Regions from separate parts of the Hymenobacter sp. NBH84 genome, predicted to be linked through region 2. Evidence: riboswitches for the same ligand, from Rfam matches in the RefSeq annotation. Region 2 holds a riboswitch; the other holds the start of a gene.

Region 1 (7,871 bases), 600 kb from region 2:
TATTGCATCAGACCCGCTACTCCTACCTGACTCGGTTTGCCGATGGGGTAGGGACCAACCCCGAGGAGCTGATAGCCGCCGCGCACGCGGGCTGTTTCTCCATGAAGCTGGCCTTCGATCTGCAAGCGTTGGGCCTCACGGCTACCGCCATTACGACCACCTGCGAGCTGAGCAGCGAGGAAGGAGAGGTAGTACGTTCGCACTTGCGGGTATACGCTTCGGTGCCGGGCATCACGCCCACCCAGTTTGAAGAAGTAGTGGAAAGCGCACGACAAAACTGCCTTATTTCAAAGGTGCTCAACCTGAACCTCTCCAGCGAGGCCAGGCTGGTAGACGAAGCGGACATAACGGAAGCAGGATTGCCAGGGTAGGATAAAAGCCCGCTAGCTCAGGCGCCGGACAACCCACAGCACCAAGCTGAGTAGCAAGCTGACAACCAGCATAGAAACAAACGGCACATACAACCGAAAGCCGGGCCGCTCCACGCGAATGTCGCCGGGCAGGCGGCCAAACCAACCAAACAGGCTACCGCCGCCCCACCAGATAAAAGCACCCAACAAAGCCAGCCCCAGGCCGAGAAAAACCAGCATTTTACCAAGCTGCGGACTCATATAAGCAGTAATGAAAGATGGTCTGCTCAATATAAACACAATGCCCGTCGGTGAAGCAAAACCGCTGCACCGACGGGCATTACGAATGAAAGCGCACGATGCTATTCTTCTTTCGGCACCGTCGACTCGATGGGTAGGCGCGCCGTTTTGCCTGCTTGCGCCGCCTCAATGGCAATTTGCAGGAACTTGCTGCGTACACTCAGCTCCCCTAGCTTGTTGTTGTTGCGGGTAGGGTACACGCGGTTGGTCAATAGAATGCACACCAAGTCTTCGGTGGGCTCCACCCAGAAGTAGGTGCCTGTGTAGCCGGTGTGGCCGTAGCTCTGTTGGGAGGCACTTTTGGCAGAGTTGATGGTCGGGTCGGCCGTGGGTCGGTCGAACCCCAGGGCGCGACGGTTGTCGGGGCAGAACTGGCAGCGGGTATACTCTTGTAGCGTTTCCTTTTTCAACACCTGCTGACCACCGTAGCGGCCATTCCAGGCGTACATCTGCACCACTTTAGCCAAATCGTTGGCGTTGCCGAACAGCCCAGCGTGGCCCGAAAGGCCGCCAAGTAGGGAAGCGCCTTCGTCGTGCACGACGCCGTGTAGCAGTTGGTGCCTATACAGCGAGTCGTATTCTGTGGGCACAATGCGGCTGAGCGGGAAGCGGCGCGTGGGGTTGAAGGTAAGCGTGGTAGCACCCAACGGCCGGTAGATTTCCTGGGTTAAAAATTGGTCCAGCGGCTTGCCCGACACGCGCTTCACAAACTCGGGGTACATGATAAACGACAGGTCGGAGTAGACGTAGCCTGGCTTCGCGTTCAGCGGCGAAGTACCAATTTCCTTATGAATGCGGTCGGGCATATCCTTGCGCACCCACACGTGCGGGGCCGCCTGAATCGGGAACCGCGCCGACGAATCGGTCCGGAAGTAGCGCCGGCTCATCTCACTGGGCTTCTTGTCTGATACCGTAACGGCGTCGGGGCGCTTGTTGAACAGTTGGTTGAAGAAGCCTTGCGGCTCGGTATACTCTTTCCAAAACGGAATCCAGGCCTTCAGGCGGGCTTGGTGCGTGAGTACGTCGCGCAGCTTGATATTCTCTTTATTAGTGCCTTTGAATTCCGGGAAAACCTGGCCCAGGGTCATCTCCGGCGAAAACTTGCCCTCGTCCTGTAGCTTCATCAAAGCGGGTAGGGCAGCCGTGATTTTCGTGACGGAAGCCATGTCGTACAGGTCGGTGTTGGTGACGGGACGCGCCTTTTGGCCAGCTGTAGGGTAGGTGTGCGTGCCGTAGCTTTTGCGCAACACCACCGTGCCACGCCGGGCAATAACCACCTCTGCGCCAGGAAATGCCTGCGCAGCAATAGCATTGGTAATCAGCGAGTCGATGCGGGTTTCGAGGTTGTTGCTCATGCCCACGGCCTCGGGGTAGGAGTAGGCCAGGCGCTGCCCGCCCTGCGTGGTGAGGCCGGCACCGTACGGGAACTGGTGGTTGATGGTAACGGGTAGGTGCCCGGTGGCGCCCACGCCCCCGAAGATAATTTCGGCGGCTACCTCCTGCGCATTCTGGCTTTCCTGGTAGGCCAGCACCACGGCAGTGGCGCGGTTCAAATCGCGCAGCTTGTCTACCGCATACGCATTGCCAAACACGCTGACCACTACCCGCTGTTTCCCGGTGGTCAGGTCGCGCAGTAGCACATTGGTTTCGGGCGTCACACCAAAGTTGGTGGCAGGTAGGCGGCCCAAGTTGTTCACGCCTACCAGAATAGTGTTGTAAGGCTTCAGCGTCTCACGCATGCGCAACAGCTCGTCGAAGCTGGCAGTGGCGGGCAGCCAGAAGTGCTTGGTGGTAGCATAGTCGGCCACTCTCTTCTGAAAGTAGGTGGTATCGGTGGTGCCGATGGTGAGCGTGGCCACCCGCAACGTGTCGAGGCGTTGCAGGGGTAGGGCTTGCTGTTGATTGCGCAGCACCGTTACGCTTAGCTCCGAGAGGCGGCGCGTGAGGTACTCGGCGTGGGGCGTGTTCAGGTCTTCGTACAGATTCTTCAGCTCCACAGGGCGGTAGTGGTCGAGGCCGGACCACTGCTTGAGGGCCAGTACCTTGCGGCAGCGTCGGTCTATTTCCTGCTGCGTCAGCTCGCCACGGTTGATGGCCTCGCGCACCATGCGCAGGGCCAGCGGAATGTTCTTCGAAAACTCTAGAATGTCGTTACCAGCCAGCAGGGCGCGCACGTCGGCCTCGCCGGGCGGGTACTTGCTGATAACGCCCTTCATGTTCATGGCGTCGGTGAAGATCATGCCGTCGAAACCCAGCTTCTCCTGAAGCAACCCCGTCACGATGGGCTTGCTGAGGGTAGAAGGTAGGCCGGTGCTGTCGAGGGCCGGAATGTTGAGGTGGGCCACCATCATGCCACCCAAGCCGCGCTTAATGAGGCTCTTGAAAGGAAATAGCTCCAGCGTATCAATCCGGCGCTGGTCTACCCGGATGAGGGGTAGGGCTAGGTGCGAGTCGGTGTCGGTGTCGCCGTGGCCAGGGAAGTGCTTGGCCACGGCTAGTACACCGGCGTCCTGCATACCGCGCATGTACTGGTAGCTTTTCTCGGTGACGTCCTCGCGGTTTTCGCCCCACGAGCGGTAGCCAATCACGGGGTTGGCGGCGTTGTTGTTCACGTCTACCACCGGCGCAAAGTTCACGTGCATGCCAATGCGCCTGAACTCGCGGGCAATTTCCTGGCCCATGTCGTAGAGGAGCTGGTTGTCGCGAATGCCGCCCATGCTCATCTGGTAGGGAAACCGGATGGTGCTATCCAGGCGCATGCCCAAGCCCCACTCGCCATCCAGCGCCACCAGCAGCGGCACTTTGCTCTGGCTTTGGTAGCGGTTCAGCAGCTTAGCCTGCCGCACCGGGCCACCCTGAAAGAAGATAAGTCCCCCAATCCCATACTGCTGAATGAGCGCCGACACCGAGTCTTCAAACACGCGGTTGCGGTTGGAGTAGGCGGCCACCATAAACAGCTGCGCCACGCGTTGGTCAGGCGTCAGCGTCGCCATCACCGAATCAACCCAACGCGAACTAAGCTGGGGCGCAAACGGCACCGGCGCATGCAGCGAAGCGGCCGGGGTAGGGGTTTTAGCTTGCTTGCGCCGCCGCTGAGCAGAGACGTCCGGGGTGTGCAGCAGCGTCAGCAGCAGCAACAAGAGCAGTGGAAAACGAGAGGTAGGCAAGGTATTTCGCAACGGGTGAGACACGTAAGTTGCGAAAATAGAGGAATAGAGAAGGAAATAGTTGCACAGAATGCCCTTTTATAAACACAGACCGTCCTCCCGCTGGTCGAAAGGACGGTCTTGTCAAATCCTACCCGTGAGCTACGGATTGGTGCTCCACAAACCGGCTTCCTTCACAAATACCCGGCGGTTCAGCTTCAGTTGGGCAATGATGAACTCGGCCAAATCTTCCGGCTGCATCACTTTCTCCGGGTTGCCATCCGTAAGCTTCAGCTCCTGCGCCAGCGGAGTAGCCACGGTGCTGGGCGTGAGGGCCGACACGCGAATGTTGTGCTTGCGCACCTCCTGCATTAGCGACTCGGTGAGGCCGAGCACGGCAAACTTGGAGGCCGAGTAGGCGCTGGTAGCCGCCGCCCCGCGCTGCCCAGCCGTAGACGAAATATTGATGATGTCGCCGGTCTGGCGCTCAATCATGCCGGGTAGTACGGCGCGGGTGGCATAGTACACGCCCATGAGGTTCACCCGGATAATGTTTTCCCAGGCTTCCGGCTCCTGCTCCAGAAACTTGCCGAACGCGGCCGTACCGGCGTTGTTGATGAGAATATCAATGGTGCCAAGCTGCTGTTGCACCTGTGCCGCGGCAGCTTCTACGGCGGCACGATCGGCCACATCTGCCGTGACAACGGCCGTTTTCACGCCCAGTTTTTCTAGTTCGGCGGCTACTTCGCGCAGGTCGTTTTCAGAGCGGGCCAGCAGGCCCACGTGTACGCCTTCTTGCGCCAGAGCCACGGCTACGGCGCGGCCAATGCCTTTGCCAGCGCCCGTTACCAGGGCAATTTTTCCGGTGAGGTTTTCCATGTGAGTAGGGGGGATAAATAAAAAGAGTTGAGTGGTAGCCTCTGCGCGGTGTAGAGACGCATACTTGCGTCTCGTCGTTGCTGAAGTTGTTTGTATTGGCTGTTATTTAATGATGAAGAGGTGTCGCTCAACGACGAGACGCAAGTATGCGTCTCTACACCGTACGAACGTTGATGAGTAAGTAGCCTTAACCAGCCAGCCGCCGAGTTGTTGCGCCGGAAATTTCGCGTATCATTGCCCCTAGTTCTTTGCAATATCAATTGCCATAGAGGGGTTTTCGGGTAATACCGGAATTAATAAGGAACCGTGTGTGAATCACGGGCTGTCGCGCAACTGTAAGTACCCAAGTAAGTTACGATCCGTAGCACGTCCATTGTTCTGCCAGGCAGAGTGAGAAGGATGATCGTAATGGTACAAGCCAGGAGACTTGCCTTTCTACGCCTTGACGTATGCTTCCGCGCTCTGAAGCAGTAGTCTGGTCAATTGCATACTGCTGTCTTTTCAGGGCCTCCGCGGGGTGGAGGCTGGCGCGTGCGTATGCGCGCCGGATGGTAGGGTGCAGGGTAGGCCATACGCTGTGTTGGGCACGTAACGTACTCGTTGCGAGAACAATAATCAATTTATTGTTCCCTTCAACCCAAGCACTATGCTTACGCACAACCTCGGCTACCCGCGCATTGGTAGCCAGCGCGAACTGAAAAAAGCCAGTGAGAAATACTGGTCGGGCCAGCTGACGCTAGCCGAATTGCAGGCCACCGCCCGCCGCATTGCCCAGCACAACTGGCAGTTGCAGCAAGAAGCCGGCCTCGACCTGATTCCCTGCAACGACTTCAGCTACTACGACCAGGTGCTGGACACTAGCCTGATGGTAGGAGCCATTCCCAGGCGCTACACGCCCGTACTCAGCGAAAATCCGCAGAACACGGCGCTGGATCTGTACTTTGCTATGGCTCGCGGCTACCAACGCAACGGCCTCGACATCACGGCCATGGAGATGACGAAGTGGTTCGATACCAACTACCACTACCTCGTGCCCGAGTTCACGGCCAATCAGGAGTTTCGGCTGTTTTCGGAACACATTTTCGAGCAGTTTATTCATGCCCGCAATACGCTCAGCACCACGCCCAAGCCGGTGCTGCTGGGGCCGGTTTCCTACCTATTGCTAGGCAAGGAAAAGGAAGAGGGCTTCCACCGCATTGAGCTGCTGAAGCGGTTGCTGCCCGTGTACGTGGAGGTGCTAACCAAGCTGCACCAATACGGCGCCACCTGGGTGCAGCTCGACGAGCCCTACCTAGCCCTCGACCTAACACCCGCCGAAAAAGAGGCCTACCTATTTGCCTACGCCAAACTGGCGCGTAGCTGTCCAGGCCTTAAGCTGCTCGTATCGACTTATTTCGAAGGGTTGCGCGACAACGCCGCGCTGGCCGTGAGCCTACCCATCAGCGCCCTGCACGTGGATTTGGTGCGGGCGCCGGAACAACTAACGGCCGTGCTGCCGCTGGTTCCGCAGTGGCTGAGCTTGTCGCTGGGTGTGGTAGATGGCCGCAACATCTGGAAGAACGACTATCAGGCGTCGTTGGCGCTGATTGAACAGGCGGTAGCCGCGTTGGGCACTGAGCGGGTGCTGCTGGCACCCAGTTGCTCCCTGCTGCACAGCCCCTGCGACCTGGACCTGGAAACCAACGACACGACCCTAACGCCGGAAATCAAAAACTGGCTGGCCTTTGCCAAACAGAAGCTGCGCGAGGTAGGGGAGTTGCGCCAGATTGCCGACCACGGCGACCAGAACCTATTGCACCAGAACCAGCAGGCGCTGGAAAGCCGCCGCAAATCGGACCGCATTCACCGCCCGCACATCAAGGAACGCACCGCCGCCGTGACGGAGGCTGATGCCCGCCGCCGGAGCCCGTTTGCGGTGCGGCAGGCCCGCCAGCAGGCCCAGCTACAGTTGCCCTTGTTCCCAACAACTACCATCGGCTCGTTTCCGCAAACCGAGGATATTCGACAACTGCGCGCCCGCTTCAAGAAAGGGGAGCTGACTGCCGAGCAGTACAACGAAGCTCTGCAAAATGCCACTGTCGACGTGATTCGGTGGCAGGAGGAGGTAGGGCTAGACGTGCTGGTACACGGCGAGTTTGAGCGCAACGACATGGTAGAGTACTTCGGCGAGCTGCTCGACGGCTTTTCATTCACCAAAAACGGCTGGGTGCAGAGCTACGGCTCGCGCTGCGTGAAGCCGCCTATTTTGTACGGCGACATCCACCGCCCCGCCGACATGACCGTGGCCTGGAGCACCTTCGCCCAGGCCCTAACCCGGCGGTACGTGAAAGGCATGCTGACCGGCCCCGTGACCATTCTGCAATGGTCGTTTGTGCGCGACGACCAGCCGCGGGCCACCACCGCGTTGCAGATTGCGCTGGCTATCCGCGAAGAAGTGCAGGCACTGGAAAAGGCCGGCATTCAGCTGATTCAGATTGATGAGCCGGCTATTCGGGAGGGCCTACCCCTGCGCCATTCCGACTGGCCCACCTACCTGGCCTGGGCCGTGCGGGCGTTCCGGGTGGCCGCGTCCGGCGTGCGCGACGAAACCCAGATTCACACGCACATGTGCTACTCGGAGTTCAACGAAATCCTACCCGCCATTGCCGAGCTGGACGCCGATGTGATTACCATGGAAACCTCCCGCTCGCAGATGGAGCTCTTGGCCGCCTTCGCCGATTTCCGGTACCCCAACCAAATCGGGCCGGGCGTCTATGACATTCACTCGCCCCCGCGTGCCTAGCACGGAGGAAATGGTAGGCCTACTGGAAAAAGCCCAGGCGCTCCTACCCGCCGAAAACCTGTGGGTGAATCCCGACTGCGGCCTCAAAACCCGCAAATGGCCCGAAACCGAAGCTGCCCTGCGCAACATGGTGCAAGCTGCCCGCCAAGTGCGCGCTGGGAAGAGGTGAAATGGTGAGATAGTGAAATGGTGAGTTTGTCTGTCATCCTGAGCGCAGCGAAGGACCTTATGCCCGCAGAACGAGTCGTTGATAGTCAGCGTGACAAGTTCCTTCACTTTCGCTCCATTGCGCTCAGGATGACAGACAAACTCACCATTTCACTATCTCACCATTTCACCTCTTCCCCAAGGGTGCGGCCCGTATTTTGCGGGGCGGCGTACGGTTGCGCGCTGTATTGGCGTTGTAGCAAGCCG
Region 2 (7,871 bases):
GGTGAGGTTGGCGGTGCGCGAAAATACCTTGCTCAGGTGCGAGTAGGTAGCCGCAAAACGCTCCGTCAGAAAGGCCGAGGTGGTGAGGGGCATCCGGGCGGTGCGCAGGTGCTCCAGGTACTCGGTCAAGGACGTTTTAATTTGCTCGGTGAGCTGTTCAGCCCGCCCAGTGAGCACGTCAAACCCCGCTTCTTGCAGGATAGGTGCCACGGCGGTAGGGTCGGCCGGGGTAGTACGGTCAAGCTGAGCCTGGCCCAGGGTTACTTCGGTGGGCCGGTAGCCGGCTTGTTCCAACACAGTGCGTACGGCGTCGATGCACCGGGGGCACACCATGTTCTTGATGTGTAAGAGTGTAGTTTTCACGGGTGTCGTTTTTGGCTGGATCGAGAGGCAGTTCGGGTAGGTGTACGCGCAGACGATGGTGAGGTTGAGGCAGATGAACGACGAGCAGCAGTTTTTGTGAAGGAGTCGGAAGTCCACTCCTTGCCAAACCAACTACGGGCAGCCCAGTTCACAAACGGTACGATGCCCAAAAAAGTGACTGCCAACAACCAGAAAAATACGAAAAAGGCGGAAAATAGTCTAGCAAAAAAATGATTCTCTACGCCAAAGGTGTAGCCAATCAGCAGCAGGGCCAGCAACAGGCTCACGCCAGCCAGGATGCCAGCTTGCCGTCGCAAACGCAGATAAGGAATAGAAGAAGTGAGTGTACGGGCCATAAGTGCAAAGCAACGGACTACAAATATATCATTACCTGGCACTTCGGAAAGAGAACGAAAACCGCGGCGGCCTTCCGCCGTACCATTACTTTCTCCTCGCTGATTTTTTGCTTTCCCTACCTCATGAAAACTCTTTCGACCCTGCGCCTGCTGGCCGCCACGTTGTTTATTTCCTCTGCTACTCTGCTGGGCGCGTGCAGCACCGGCACCGATAATGCTGATACGGACGTAGAGCGCGGCGCCGCCAAAGACTTCGGTCAGTCCGACGCTACTCCCGGCCGCGACTTGGACTCTATGCCCTCCACCCGCGCCATTCCCGACACGGCTGGTCAAAAAACCATCGAGCAGCAGTACGATCAAACCCTGCAAGCCACCGACCACAACCACGACGGTAAAGCCGATTAAGCATACTTCGTGACCATTTTATAAACTACGACGGCCCCGTACAAACCTGTACGGGGCCGTTTTAGCGATAGGCCACCTAGGATAGGGTGGGTAGGATAGCGCTCCTAATTATAAAACACGAAGCTGTTGGCGCTGGTACCAATAGTGAAGGAGTCGATAACCTGGCCAGTGGTCTGGTAGCGGAAGAAACGAGCCGTGCCCGTGAAGTTTTCCGGCGAGCCATATATTAGGCCCGTGCGCGGGTCTACATCAAGCCCGTAGAAACCACCCCGGCGCTGAAACAGCGGCGCAGTAGGTAGGGCGGTATCCGTAATGCTCATGCGGTACACGCCGCTTTGGCGACGGAAAAATAGCTGGTCTTTCGCGCCATTAATACGCAGGCCGCCGGCCTGCTGGCCCGCCGCAAAGCGCAGGGTAGCCGTCACAGCGTTGGTAGCCGGGTCTATCCGTACCAAGCTGCCCGGTACTGTTACGATGGGTGCGTAGGGAGGGGTAGAGCTGTAGGTGCTCTGACCGGAGCACATCACCCACAGAGCATTGTTCTTATCTACTACCATGCTAGCCGGGCTATCGGCTACGGTAATGGTGGCTTCCACTGAATCGGTTAGAGTGTTGATGACACTAACGGTATTGCTGCCGTTGTTCGACACAAACAGCTTGTTGCCTACCACAGCCATTTGCTCGGGTTGTTTTCCTACCGGAATAGTTTTGGTTACTTGATTGGTAGCCAGGTCAATCACACTCACGCGGCCGTTCGGTACATCGTAATTTACCGTTTGCGACACATATCCTTTTTTGTTGCTGGCAGCGAAGTAGCGGGGTAGGATGAGGCGTGTAACGGTATCGGGAGCTACGGGGGCTTTGGCAAAGATGTCAATCGTCGCCTGATCATTGAAATCAGGTAGAGATACTACTTCAACCTTATTGCTGTTATTCACCACAATGTAGCCTAAGTTGCCAACTACTGTCATCGACTGCGCCACATCACCCAGAATACGGTTGTTCACGGAGCGGAACAAAGCGGCATTGGTAATAGCACTTACACTACTGTTGAAGCCCACTATCTCGGAATTAGACCGCGTGAAGTTGCCTTCCTGCACGATAAACACATTGCTACCGGCCGGCGAGGCGTCATTGTCGTTGTCTGGGTCGCAGCTCCAGAGAGTCAGGCCGCTGGCCAGTATGAAGGCCGTGCGGGCACTGAGGGAAAGAAAACGTTGTGTCATATAAAAGAAAAGTGTGAAAATTAGAATCAGCGCCAGCTCACGCGCAGGCTCAGCACGCCATTGCGCGGGGGCATGGCGCGGGCTTCGTAGCTGTTATAGGTGAGGTTAGTAAGGTTGAAGCCCTGCACCAGCGCGGTAAGGCTCCAGGTGCTGCGGGTAGTGAAGGTGTAGCCCAACGACCCACTTAGCAGAAAGTAGGAGGGTAGGAAACTAGTAGCCGAAGCATCGGTGTAGCGGAAGCTGGTGAAGGTGCTCTGCGTGAGCAGTTGCCACCCGCGCCAACTCTGGCGCGTGGTGAACGCCACCGTGTGTAAGGGCACATAGGGCAATTGCACACCCACTGGGTCAGGGTCGAATGTGTAGCCACTCACCTTCTGCGACTGGGTATAGGCGTAGGCCGCCCGCGCCGTGAGGGTGTAGCGCCCCGGCTGCCAGCCCAGTTCCGAACTCAGCTCTATCCCCTGCGCTCGCACCCGGCGTAGGTTGCGCGGCGACCAGTAGCTTACCGTGTCGCTGGGCAGCCACTGCACCCAGTTGCGCACCTGTTGGCGGTAGGCCGTCAGTTCCGTCACCAGCGAGAGGGTAGGAATAGGCTTGAAAGTGTGCTGCACGCCGGCCTCGTAGCCCAGGCTGGTTTCAGGCAGCAGGTTGGGGTTGCCGCCGGGGCGCCAGTATCGCTCGTTGAGGGTCGGCACACGGTAGCTGCGGGCTGCGCTGCCTTTCAGCACCAACGTATGGGTGTCGTGTTGCCACACCTGCCACTCGCCGCCCAGGGTAGGAGCCAGTGGCGGCCGCCTACCCGGAATAAACGCTTGTCGGATATTGGCCGTGAGGCGGAGGGTAGACATAGGGTCGTATCGCACGAGAGCGTAGCCCGAGAAGCGGTTTTCGGTGAGGTCTTGGCCGTAGCCATCTACCCGTGCGGCAAAGTGCTGCGCCTCGCCGCCTACCCGCACGCTCAGGTTGGAGCGGAGTTGTAGGCTGTGGTCGACCTGTATTTGGCTGGTGCGCACCCGCGAGTTGCTCTGCGCCACGGTGTTGCTTCGGTAGTTCAGAATATCCTCAAACCACGCCATGCGCACGCCCGTTTCGTGGCGGCCGGCCACGTGGCGGTAGCCGGCAAACAACCGACGGCTCTGGTCGCGCTCCTGGGCATTGTCGTTAGCGGCCCCAATAGCGGGCTGAATGCGGCGGTCGGCGTCTGTCAGCCACACGGCGCCCATCAGCTCTCCGTGCTGGCCCAGGCGCATGGTAGCATCTTGGGTGAGGCTCCATTGCCGGTAGGCGGCGTTGGTCTGCCGGCGTTCCACCAAGCCGTCAATCGTGCGCTCCTGGTAGGGAAAGTCGTTTTGTCCTTCGCGGTAAGAAGCAGCCGTGCGCAAGGCCAGCTTCTCGTTGCTGAAGCTGTTCTCAACGCTACCCGCCCGCATTCCATAGTTGCCCACATCGGCCTGCGCCTGCCCGCGCCACCCCGCTCCCCACTGCACCGGCGACGACAGCAGCACTGTGCCCCCCAAAGCGCCATTGCCGTACACCGCGCTGGCCGGCCCGGGCTGCACCGTAATGCGGGTAGCCCCATTCACGGGTAGCAGGGCAAAATCGGCTTCGCCCAGGGTAGGCAGGTTGATGTTGAAGCCGTTCCAGAGCACGGCCGTGTGGCGAGCCGAGGTGCCGCGCAGCGTGATGGACGACAGCTGCCCCGGCCCGTAATTCTTCAGATAAATGGGGGTAAGCCGGCTCAGCGCCTCGGCCAGCGTGCCCGCTGGCAGCTGGTTAACAGCCACCGAATCGAGGGTAGTGCGGCGGCTGCCCACAGCATAGCGGCTCAAGCGGGCGGCCTCTACTACAGCCGTGGGTAGCAAATGGGGTGTGGCAGCGCTGGTATCAATGGGTGCGCGCTGGGCCTGCACTGCTGCGGTTGGCAACAGGCTTGCTGCCACCGCCAGCACGCGTAACGTGCGGGTAGGGGTGGAAGAAGTAGCGCGTAAAAAACGTATCCGAACCAAAATTTCCGGGGTAGGAAAAGTCAGTTCAAAACTCCGCTGCGAGCCGAAACCCGCCACGTAGCCGAGGCCGAAAACAGAAAAAACCGGGAGGCCGAGGCCGCCCGCTGCATTCGTTCTCCGCCCTTCCACCGAAGGCGCTGAACATGGGGAAACGTAGTGGCAGGTCTCCTGGCTTGCTTCGGGCACATCGCCTTCCCATTTCTCCGGCTAAGTTTCGTGATCGAAACCTGGCGTTCTGCGAAACAGTGGCAGCTGCGTGATGCGCCCACTCTCGAAGCGTACAGTTGCGGGGACAGCTCCGGCCTTGAACCGGATTCCCTTTTCAGCCTCGCCCCGCATTTAGGGTCCGGCCACCGCTACGCCACAAAGATACTGTCTGAACCACGGATTCGCTCGGATTTTTCGGATTACACGGATTTCGTGGATGGGGCTGTTAGAAAGCTCAGGATGACAGGGTAGGCGATGGGCGAAAAAAACTCTCGTTCACAAAAATTCGTGTAACCCTCAATATCCAAACGAATCCGTGGCCAATATAATTTCAGCCGCTTTCTTCCAGCGCCCCGACCCTACCCTAATTGCCCGCGAACTTCTGGGGAAGTACGTCTTCTCCCGCATTGATGGCGAGCTAACCGGCGGCCGCATCGTCGAAACGGAAGCCTACTCTCACGAGGGCGACAACTCCCTCACAATGCACCTGAAGCGGCGCGGCCAGCACGGACAGGCGCTATACGAGCCGGGCGGCCGCGCCTACCTCTACACAGTATATCAGCGGCACACGCTGTTCAACATCGTCAGCAACGCCGCCGATATTCCTAATACTGTCCTGATTCGCGCCATTGAGCCTACCGTGGGCATTGATACGATGCTCCGCCGGCGCGGTCTAGCGGCCATAGCCCGCAACCTGACGGCCGGCCCTGGCTTGCTCACGCAGGCGCTAGGCGTCACACCCGCCCTCACCGGCACCGATCTGCAGGGCGAGGTGCTTTGGCTGGAAGACCACGGCGAGGACGTGCCCGACACGCAGGTACGCGCTAGCGCCAGAGTAGGGCTGGCCTACGCTGGCGCGGAGGCGGCTGGCCTACCTTGGCGCTTCCGCATCAAGGATAGCCAGTGGACCAGCCCGGCCAAATAGTACGGTATACTAAGCCAATTGGGTAGCCGCTACTAGCTCTCCACTCCAACGCTTCACCTTTTCGCACACCAATACCATTAGGCGGCCCCGCAAATCGGTGGTAGCAAACAAATAGATGTGGCCGCCCTCCCGGATGCCGGTGCGTTGCCGGAACACGGCTACCGTATCTGGGAAATTGCGGGTAGTAACGTGTGCGCGCGCTTCGGAGCCAAGGTAGGGTAGGAGAGCATCGGCATCGTAACGCTCCACCGCCTGAATGCGGAAGATTCGACCCGGAAAGTCCGCACGCAGGTCGTCGGCCATATACAAGTGGCTGTGCTGGTGCAGTTTCAGTAGCTCGAAGGCATTGCCGATGCTACGGAACGCTCCTGCTTTCAGGATGGCCGCGTTGGGTTCGTAGAGGTACTGCCCCGTCTGCGGCTCGGCGTAGCGCGATATGGCGCGGGCTTCCCGGGCGCGGTTCAGGCGGAACTCCTGCTGCTCGCCGGCGCGGGTCAGGTTCACGGCGTAGCGCTCGGGGTCTACGGCGGGTTCTTCACCTAGCTCATACAGCACCTCCTTACACTCGTTATCCACAGCCAGTACCCACAGCCGACGCACATGCTTCAATTCCTGAATGGCTAGCTCAATATCGAGCATGGGTGAGGTTTTGAGCAGGATGCGCGGTGCCTTGTGCAGCAGTAAGGGTAGGATACGTAGCACATCCGGCTCGCAGTCCTGCAACCGGAAAATCTTGCGCGAGGCGGTGTCGCGGCGGGCCGGATCGAGGTAGAGCCAGTCAAACGTATCCGGTGTGCTTTTTAAAAATGACAGGGCATCAGTGGTGTGGTAGTGCACATTGCGCACACCTAGCAGACCCAAATTGTACTGCACCACCTCGGCTAACTGCGGATTTCGCTCCACATAGTGCACCTCGGCTACGTGGCTGGCAAAGTAGCAGGTATCTACACCGAAGCCGCCCGTGAGGTCGGCTAAGCGTTGCCCGCCAACCAACTCGGCCTTAAAAGCTGCCGTGCGGTCCGACGAAGCCTGCTCCACCGACAGGGCCGGCGGAAAAATCAATTCGGGGTTTTCGGCCCAGGCGGGCAGCTTGGTGCGCGCCTTTTGGCGGGCCTGAATCTGGCGAACCAGCTCGGGGACGGGGAGTCCCGGAAAGCGGCGGGCCTGCAACGCCAGCTGGGCCGGGTCGTGGTGCAGGTGGTCGGCTACATACTGCCGGGCCGCCGCGGGCAACGGATATTCCATGCCCCTATCTACGCAAAAACGGGCAAATTAGTGCAACTGCCAGCTCAACGCCAGCAAAGGCCGGCCCGTAGCAGTGGCGCTCATGCCTACTGTAGTGGGGCGGTAGCGCTGCCAGAGGGCACCGTGCCGCGCTGCGGGGAACATGCTGTTGTGTGTTTCTACTGCCCGCAGCAAGTGGGTGTTGGTGTTACGCGAGATGAGCACATTAGCTATCAAGCTGAAAACGGCCACGCCTGCGGCCACCTTTTGGGTGTTGTTGAAGTACTGCCGCTCGTCGCCGGCTAACACTTGCTGACCATATAGCGCCACAGAGCCAACAAACACCAGTCGCTCGGCCAAATGCAACGACTTCTGTCGGCGGTAATCGTTAAGAAATTCCAGCGCCTCGGAATTGTCGGCCAAGTAGGGGCGAAGCTTCTGCCCGAAATAGCCCGCGTTGCGGTAATTGGTGCTGGTATCGGTGGCAAAGTAAAAATTGGTCTGCGGCCCGTTCAGACCTCGGTTTTTATCCTCGGGGCTCAAGCGAATATATTGCCCCATAGGGGTAGGCTGCTGCGCATACGCCTGAGAAAACCCCAGTAGAAAAAAGAACAGCAGAGCAATGCGACGGCAGATCGTCGTAACAGAGAAGCGCATAGATGCGACAATAAAAAGTACCTAGACAGAACTAATTTGGCTTGTTAGCAAAAAAGAGTCCTATTTTTTTGTCGAACACTATTCCGGACTGATTCGTTCTGTACGCGGCGACGACGACTGTCTACACTCGCTTTAAATAGCTTTGCAGAGGCCGTTTACCGCACTGTATGGTTTTGCAGAAGACAGTAGTTTAGTACGCATATGCGACTATTTGCTAGTAATCTGTTTTCTTTAGGAATTTATATCCTTATAAAAACAATAAGCATGACACATATTCTATTTCCTGCATCACGTTGCGGGGCACTGTTGGCACCGGTTCTACTGATTTTGGCTGGCTGTAACGATGCGGAAAACACGCCAGCTGCTGGTAAGCTCAACATTGTACACGTGGCTTCTGCTGTACCAACTTCCGTGAATGCGCGGGTGGATGATCAGACTGCAAAGTCTCTCTATTATGGTCAGAGTACCGGATATACTGAGCTAAGCGCCGGGGCGCATACAT

Evidence for each region. Region 2 has a riboswitch for cobalamin ahead of F1C16_RS14760 (TonB-dependent siderophore receptor). Riboswitches for the same ligand answer to the same signal wherever they lie in the genome.
Region 1: it holds a riboswitch for cobalamin, as region 2 does, so the genes downstream of both, metE (5-methyltetrahydropteroyltriglutamate--homocysteine S-methyltransferase) here and F1C16_RS14760 (TonB-dependent siderophore receptor) in region 2, are expected to answer to the same signal.

Annotation. Positions count from the first base shown of each region.
Region 1 is NZ_CP043644.1:2,902,085-2,909,955, reverse strand. It holds gene F1C16_RS12155 (OsmC family peroxiredoxin) at 1-371, shown strand, start outside; gene F1C16_RS12150 (DUF2905 domain-containing protein) at 384-590, opposite strand; gene F1C16_RS12145 (glycoside hydrolase family 3 N-terminal domain-containing protein) at 713-3,817, opposite strand; gene F1C16_RS12140 (3-ketoacyl-ACP reductase) at 3,959-4,675, opposite strand; cobalamin riboswitch at 4,930-5,125, shown strand; partial or broken gene metE (5-methyltetrahydropteroyltriglutamate--homocysteine S-methyltransferase) at 5,322-7,626, shown strand.
Region 2 is NZ_CP043644.1:3,498,865-3,506,735, reverse strand. It holds gene F1C16_RS14780 (AraC family transcriptional regulator) at 1-363, opposite strand, end outside; gene F1C16_RS14775 (hypothetical protein) at 360-719, opposite strand; gene F1C16_RS14770 (hypothetical protein) at 843-1,124, shown strand; gene F1C16_RS14765 (DUF5074 domain-containing protein) at 1,229-2,350, opposite strand; gene F1C16_RS14760 (TonB-dependent siderophore receptor) at 2,377-4,356, opposite strand; cobalamin riboswitch at 4,497-4,729, opposite strand; gene F1C16_RS14755 (DNA-3-methyladenine glycosylase) at 4,880-5,488, shown strand; gene F1C16_RS14750 (class I SAM-dependent methyltransferase) at 5,498-6,733, opposite strand; gene F1C16_RS14745 (hypothetical protein) at 6,761-7,369, opposite strand; gene F1C16_RS14740 (DUF4397 domain-containing protein) at 7,634-7,871, shown strand, end outside.